Regions from separate parts of the Streptomyces sp. NPDC006551 genome, predicted to be linked through region 1. Evidence: riboswitches for the same ligand, from Rfam matches in the RefSeq annotation. Region 1 holds a riboswitch; the other holds the start of a gene.
What was found. A riboswitch is a leader RNA that binds a small molecule or an ion and turns the genes downstream of it on or off. The one in region 1 is predicted to bind S-adenosylmethionine.
Positions count from the first base shown of each region.

Region 1 (3,400 bases):
GTGCTCAGACGGCGAGCTTGACCATGTCCGCCTGCGGACCCTTCTGGCCCTGCGAGATCTCGAACTCGACTCGCTGACCCTCTTCAAGGGTGCGGTAACCGTCCATCTGGATCGCGCTGTAGTGGACGAAAACATCCGCACCACCGTCGACCGCGATGAAGCCGTACCCCTTCTCCGCGTTGAACCACTTGACGGTGCCCTGAGCCATGCCTAACTCCCCTATTACTGGCCCTTGCGCGGGACCGCACTTCGCGGACCCGGGTCAGACCCTGCGCCGGAACGCGTCGACCGCGGCTGAATGTATCTGCCCAACTGCCCTCTGCAACAGGTCAATCGGACGAGAATTCTGGGCGCGCCGGAAAGGAGAATTGGGGAGGATTCGCTGAGTTCCGGGGCAAGTCGGGCCCGTCAAAGTGCGCAGAAGGTACACAACACTCGAACACTTTGGCTGCATCTTGTCGCGCGTCGACGCATTCTCATATGCGTCCGGCATGAGCAGCGGAGGGGGCTTCCCCAACTCTACCCCGTTCAACCATGCAGAATTGCCCCCTCCGTTTCTCACGGAGAGGGCAATTCGGGGAATCGCGATGAGTCAGCAGCCGCCGGCGACGGCCGGGATGATCGACACGCCCGCCCCGTCCGGCGTCACCGTCTCCAGGCCCTGCTCGAAGCGGACGTCGTCGTCGTTCACGTAGACGTTCACGAAGCGGCGGAGCTTGCCCTGGTCGTCCAGGACTCGGGCCGCGATGCCCGTGTGGTTCTTCTCCAGGTCGGCGATGACCTCGGAGAGGGTCGCGCCCTCCGCCGGGACCTCGGCCTGACCGCCCGTGTACGTACGGAGGATGGTGGGGATGCGGACCTTGACGCTCATCGGGTTCTCCAGTCTCTCAGTCGGCTCAGTGGGCCAGGCCGGCGTCGCGGAACGCGTCCAGGCTCGGGCGGATGGTGGCGGTCGCCTGCGAGGTCTCGGCCACCGCGTCCAGGGTCTTGAGGCCGTCGCCGGTGTTCAGCACGACGGTGGTCAGGCTGGGGTCGATGAGACCGGCCTCGACGAGCTTCTTCGTCACGCCGACCGTGACCCCGCCCGCCGTCTCGGCGAAGATGCCCTCGGTGCGGGCCAGGATCTTGATCGCCTCGACGACCTGCTCGTCGTTCACGTCCTCCACCGCTCCGCCGGTGCGGCGCGCGATGTCGAGGACGTACGGGCCGTCGGCCGGGTTGCCGATCGCCAGGGACTTGGCGATGGTGTTCGGCTTCTGCGGCCGTACGACGTCGTGGCCGGCCTTGAAGGCCGCCGACACCGGGGAGCAGCCCTCGGCCTGGGCGCCGAAGATCTTGTACGGCTTGTCCTCGACGAGGCCCAGCTTGATGAGCTCCTGCAGGCCCTTGTCGATCTTCGTGAGCTGGGAGCCGGAGGCGATCGGGATCACCAGCTGGTCGGGAATGACCCAGCCGAGCTGCTCGCAGATCTCGTACGCGAGGGTCTTGGAGCCCTCTCCGTAGTACGGGCGCAGGTTGACGTTGACGAAGCCCCAGCCCTCGCCCAGCGGGTCGCCGATGAGTTCGGAGCAGAAGCGGTTGACGTCGTCGTAGTTGCCCTCGATGCCGACGAGGTCGCCGCCGTAGACGGCGGCCATGACGACCTTGCCCTGCTCCAGGTCGTGCGGGATGAACACGCAGGAGCGGAAGCCGGCACGGGCGGCCGCGGCACCGACGGCGCCGGCCAGGTTGCCGGTGGAGGAGCAGGACAGGGTGGTGAAGCCGAAGGCGCGGGCGGCTTCGAGGGCCTGGGCGACGACGCGGTCCTTGAAGGAGTGCGTCGGGTTGCCGGAGTCGTCCTTGACGAAGAGCCTGCCCGGCTCGACGCCGAGCTCGCGGGCGAGGTTGTCGGCCTGGACGAGCTTGGTCCAGCCCGGGTTCAGGTTCGGCTTGTCGGCGACGTCGGCCGGGACGGGCAGCAGCGGGGCGTAGCGCCAGATGTTGGCGGGGCCGGCCTCGATCCGCTTGCGCAGCGCCTCGGGGTCACCGGTGGGCAGGTCGTACGCGACCTCGAGCGGGCCGAAGCACAGCTCGCAGGCGAAGATCGGGCCGAGCGGGAAGACTTCACCGCATTCGCGACAGGAAAGCCCGGAAGCGGGACCGAGATCGACCGTGCTCTGGGCGTTCTGGGTGTTCTCGGTGTTCGCGACAGTCTGTACAGCCATTGGAGGCGAGGCCCTTTCTCCTCATCTTTCCCATGGCGAATTTCGCCATGAGACGGATTTGGCACCTTCCCTAGCCGGGGACCTCGCTGGAGGACGAGTGACCGACTGGAGGGTTGCCGGGGCTTCAACGGGCCGTTTCCCTCTGCCCCTCTGGATGAGCGGTATTCGGTTGTGGAACGCGGGCGGCACCCCGACATGCATCGGGCATCCGCGTTGTTCAAGACTGTAACCGAAGGCATGGACGGTTGAGATGGTCGTCCGAACCGCGAGATGGAGATCACCTTGCTGGATGAAGTGGAGCGCTGGCTGACCCGGCGGTCCTGGTCCGTGACCGACCGTCCGCTGGAGCGGATCCTCGCGGCCAAGCGGGGGACGACGGTCAGCGTCGTGCTGCCCGCGCTCAACGAAGAAGCGACGGTCGGCGCGATCGTCTCCGTGATCCGGCGCGAGCTGATGTCCGACGCGGTTCCGCTCGTCGACGAGCTGGTGGTGATCGACTCCGGTTCCACCGACCGTACGGCCGAGGTCGCGGCGGCTGCCGGGGCCCGGGTGGTGGCGCGCGACGAGATACTTCCGCGGATACCGGCCGTCCCCGGCAAGGGTGAGGTCCTGTGGCGCTCGCTGATGGTGACCGGTGGGGACGTCGTCTGCTTCGTCGACGCGGATCTGCGGGACTTCTCCGCGGACTTCGTCTCGGGGATCGTCGGCCCCCTGCTCACCGAGCCGGACGTGCACCTCGTCAAGGCGATGTACGACCGCCCGCTGGGGGACGCTCCTGGTCAGGGCGGCCGGGTGACGGAGCTGGTGGCCCGCCCGCTGCTCAATCTGCACTGGCCGCGGCTGGCCGGTTTCGTCCAGCCGCTGGGCGGCGAGTACGCGGCGCGGCGCTCGCTGCTCGAACAACTGCCGTTCCCCGTCGGTTACGGAGTGGAGCTGGGTCTGCTGGTCGACGCGCTGCACACGGTGGGCCTCGACGCGCTCGCCCAGGTCGACGTCGGGGTTCGCAAGCACCGCCATCAGGACGGGCAGGCGCTCGGCCGGATGGCGGCGGCGATCTACCGGACGGCGCAGCTGCGGCTGTCGCGCGGGCATCTGGTGCGGCCCCGGCTGACGCAGTTCGAGCGGGACGAGACGGGGTTCTCCCCCAGGACGTACGCCGTGGACACGGAGGAGCGGCCGCCGATGCTGGAGATCGC
Region 1 is NZ_JBEXOT010000046.1:1,964-5,363, reverse strand. It holds gene ABZY12_RS29035 (cold-shock protein) at 5-208, opposite strand; gene ABZY12_RS29030 (MoaD/ThiS family protein) at 593-871, opposite strand; gene thrC (threonine synthase) at 897-2,204, opposite strand; SAM riboswitch class I at 2,223-2,365, opposite strand; gene ABZY12_RS29020 (glucosyl-3-phosphoglycerate synthase) at 2,487-3,400, shown strand, end outside.

Region 2 (3,400 bases), on a different contig from region 1:
TGCGGTACTTCCACCGCGCCCCGTGCCGGACCAGCTCCTGCACGGCCCGTACGAAACGCTCCACGTGCTCGTCCGGCGTCCCGGCGCCGAAGCTCACCCGGATGGCGTTGAGCGACTTCTCGCCCGGCTCCGCCTCCGGGGCCCCGCACTCGCCGACGTCCTGCGGGTCGCCGCCGAGCAGCGTGCGGACCAGCGGGTGGGCGCAGAAGAGACCGTCGCGCACCCCGATGCCGTACTCCGCGGAGAGCGCGGCGGCGAAGTGCGAGCTGTTCCAGCCGTCGACGACGAACGAGATGACGCCGACGCGCGGGGCGTCGTCGCCGAAGAGCGAGAGCACCTTGACCTCGGGCACCTCGGCCAGGCCCTCCCGGACCTTCGCGATCAGCTGCCGCTCGCGGGCGACGAGGGAGTCGAATCCCGCCTCGGTCAGCGCCTTGCAGGCGGAGGCGATGGAGTAGACGCCGATGACGTTCGGGGAGCCGGCCTCGTGGCGGGCGGCGGTGGTGTGCCACTCGACGTCCACTCCCCCGTCGGTGCGGCGGGCGACCTTGCGCGAGGCGCCGCCGCCGGCGAGGTACGGCTCGGCGTCCTGGAGCCAGTCGGCGCGGCCGGCGAGGACGCCCGAGCCGAACGGGGCGTACAGCTTGTGCCCGGAGAAGGCGACCCAGTCGACGTCCAACTCCCGCACGGAGACGGGGTGGTGGGGAGCGAGCTGGGCGGCGTCGAGGACGATCCGGGCACCGTGGGCGTGCGCGGCGGCGGCGAGTTCGCGCACCGGCCACAGTTCACCGGTGACGTTGGACGCCCCGGTGACACAGACCAGGGCGGGACCGTAGGGGTCGCGGTCGGCGAGGGCGCGCTCCAGGGTCTCGACGGCCTGCGCGGGGGTGCGCGGCGCGTTGAGGTAGGTGACGCGGGCGTCCTGCCAGGGCAGCAGCGAGGCGTGGTGCTCGGTCTCGAAGACGAAGACCTGGCAGTGGGCGGGGAGCGCGGCGGCGAGCAGGTTGAGGGAGTCGGTGGTGGAGCGGGTGAAGACCACCTGGTCGTCGGGGCGGCAGTCGAGGAACTCGGCGACGGTGACGCGGCTGTTCTCGAACAGGTCGGTTGAGAGCTGCGAGAGGTACCCGGCGCCCCGGTGCACGCTGCCGTAGTAGGGCGCGTAGGCGGCGACGTCGTCCCACACCCGCTGCAGGGCCGGCGCGCTGGCGGCGTAGTCCAGTGCGGCGTAGGCGACCTCGCCCCCGGTGACGAGCGGCACGGTGACGTCCCGTCCCAGAACGGGCAGAGGGGCACAAACGGACTGGTCGGCGGCAGCGGTGGTGGCAGACATGGCGAACTCCCGTACAAGGCAGGCGAATTCCCGCGCCGGCGGATACGCGGCAGCGCTGGGGAAGAGAAGAAAGGGTGCGCGAAGAAGGGGCGAGAAGGCCCTATCGCATTCGCTTGCTCACAAGAGGCTCCCTGAGGACCAGGACCCCAAGGTTTCGAGGGGTCCGCGCTTGCCGTAGACCTCGCTGCCTACGGCCTGGTCTTCACCCGGGGCACCCCGCCACGGACGGAGGGTTGCCGGACAGCAAGCCGGGGCTTCGTAGCTGTCACTCATGACCTGGCAGAGAAGCTATGCCACGTGATCGCCGCGGCGCAACCCGTGTCCGGATTCCGGAACGGAAAAGGGCCCCGCCGCGGCGGGGCCCTCTCCTCCTCTCACGCGTTGCTGGCGGCGATCCAGCGCTCCAGCGCCCTGCGGGCGGCTCCCGAGTCGATCGACTCGGCCGCCTTCGCGATTCCCGCGCGCAGTTGCTCCGCCAGGGTGCCCTCGCCCGGCTCCAGCGCCGTGAGCGCCGCCGCCGAGTTGAGCAGGACGGCGTCCCGTACCGGACCGGTCTCGCCCGCGAGCAGCCGGCGGGCCACATCGGCGTTGTACGAGGCGTCGGCGCCGCGCAGCGCCTCCACGGGTACGAGGTCGATGCCGACGTCCCGCGGGTCGAACGCCTCCTCGCGCACCGCCCCGTCGCGTACCACCCACACCCGCGAGGTGGCGGTGGTCGTCAACTCGTCAAGACCGTCGTCGCCGCGGAAGACGAGCGCGGAGGAGCCGCGCTCGGCGAGCACCCCGGCCATGATCGGGGCCATCCGGGCGTCGGCCACGCCGGTCGCCTGGGCCCTGACGCGGGCGGGATTGGTGAGCGGACCGAGGAAGTTGAAGGTGGTCCGGATGCCGAGCTCCTTGCGGGCCGCGGCCACATGGCGCAGCGCCGGGTGGAACTTCACCGCGAAGCAGAAGGTGATCCCGGCCTCCTCGGCGACCTCGGCGACCCGCCGCGGGGTCAGCTCCAGATTGACGCCGAGCTTCTCCAGGACGTCCGAGGCGCCGCTCGCGCTGGACGCGGCCCGGTTGCCGTGCTTCACGACCTTGGCGCCTGTGCCGGCCACCACGATCGCGGACATGGTGGAGATGTTGACGGTCTTGGCGCCGTCTCCGCCCGTGCCGACGATGTCCACGGACGGGCCGGGGACCTCGATGAGGTTGGCGTGCTCGTACATCGTCCGGACGAGGCCGGTGATCTCCTCGACGGTCTCGCCCTTGGCGCGCAGCGCGACCGCGAAGCCGGCGATCTGGGCGTCGGTGGCCTCGCCCCGCAGGATCCGGTCCATCGCCCAGGCGGTGTCCTCCGCGCTCTGGTCGCGGCCGGTCAGCAGCCCGTCCAGGACGGCGGGCCAGGTGGGGGTCCCCCCGGCGGAAGACAGGGGGAGGCCCGCCCTGAATTCGCCTCCAGCGGGGGTCACAGCGCTCATGGCAGCTCCTGGTCATGTGCGTAACGAGACGAATACACGCCCACCCTATCGACCGGCGGGGACGGCGAAGAGCCCCGTCCATCGAATGGACGGGGCTCCCGCTGTGGCGACCTTCCAGGGGTCCCCCTCAGGGCGAAGCCCTGGGGGCGAGGTGATCAGTGGTGGCCGTGGCCGCTGGTGATCTCCCTGTACTCCTCGGCGGTGGGCTTGGCGATCTGGTTGTCCTCGCCGTAGTAGCTCCGGTTGAGCTTGACCCGGAGCTTCTCCATCCGGCCCACCTTGCGCTCCACACCGTTCTCGTCGACGGCCGGCGGCAGCTGCGCGGGCTCGTGCTGCTCGTGCGCCGTGAGGCGGTACAGCTCGCCCTGGCTGAGCGGCTCGTGGATCTCGACGAACTCACCGTGCGGCAGGCGCTTGATGATTCCGGACTCGCGTCCGTGCAGCACCTTGTCCTTGTCGCGGCGCTGGAGGCCGAGGCAGATCCGCTTGGTGACGATGAACGCGATGACCGGGCCGACGAAGAACGCGATCCGGACGAACCAGGTGATCGAGTTGATCGACAGGTGGAAGTGGGTCGCGAAGATGTCGTTGCCACCACCCACGA
Region 2 is NZ_JBEXOT010000007.1:167,338-170,737, forward strand. It holds gene ABZY12_RS10900 (aminotransferase class V-fold PLP-dependent enzyme) at 1-1,330, opposite strand, end outside; SAM riboswitch class IV at 1,491-1,607, opposite strand; gene trpD (anthranilate phosphoribosyltransferase) at 1,705-2,796, opposite strand; gene ABZY12_RS10910 (cytochrome bc complex cytochrome b subunit) at 2,952-3,400, opposite strand, start outside.
Region 2: another riboswitch for S-adenosylmethionine. It lies ahead of ABZY12_RS10900 (aminotransferase class V-fold PLP-dependent enzyme); the one in region 1 lies ahead of thrC (threonine synthase).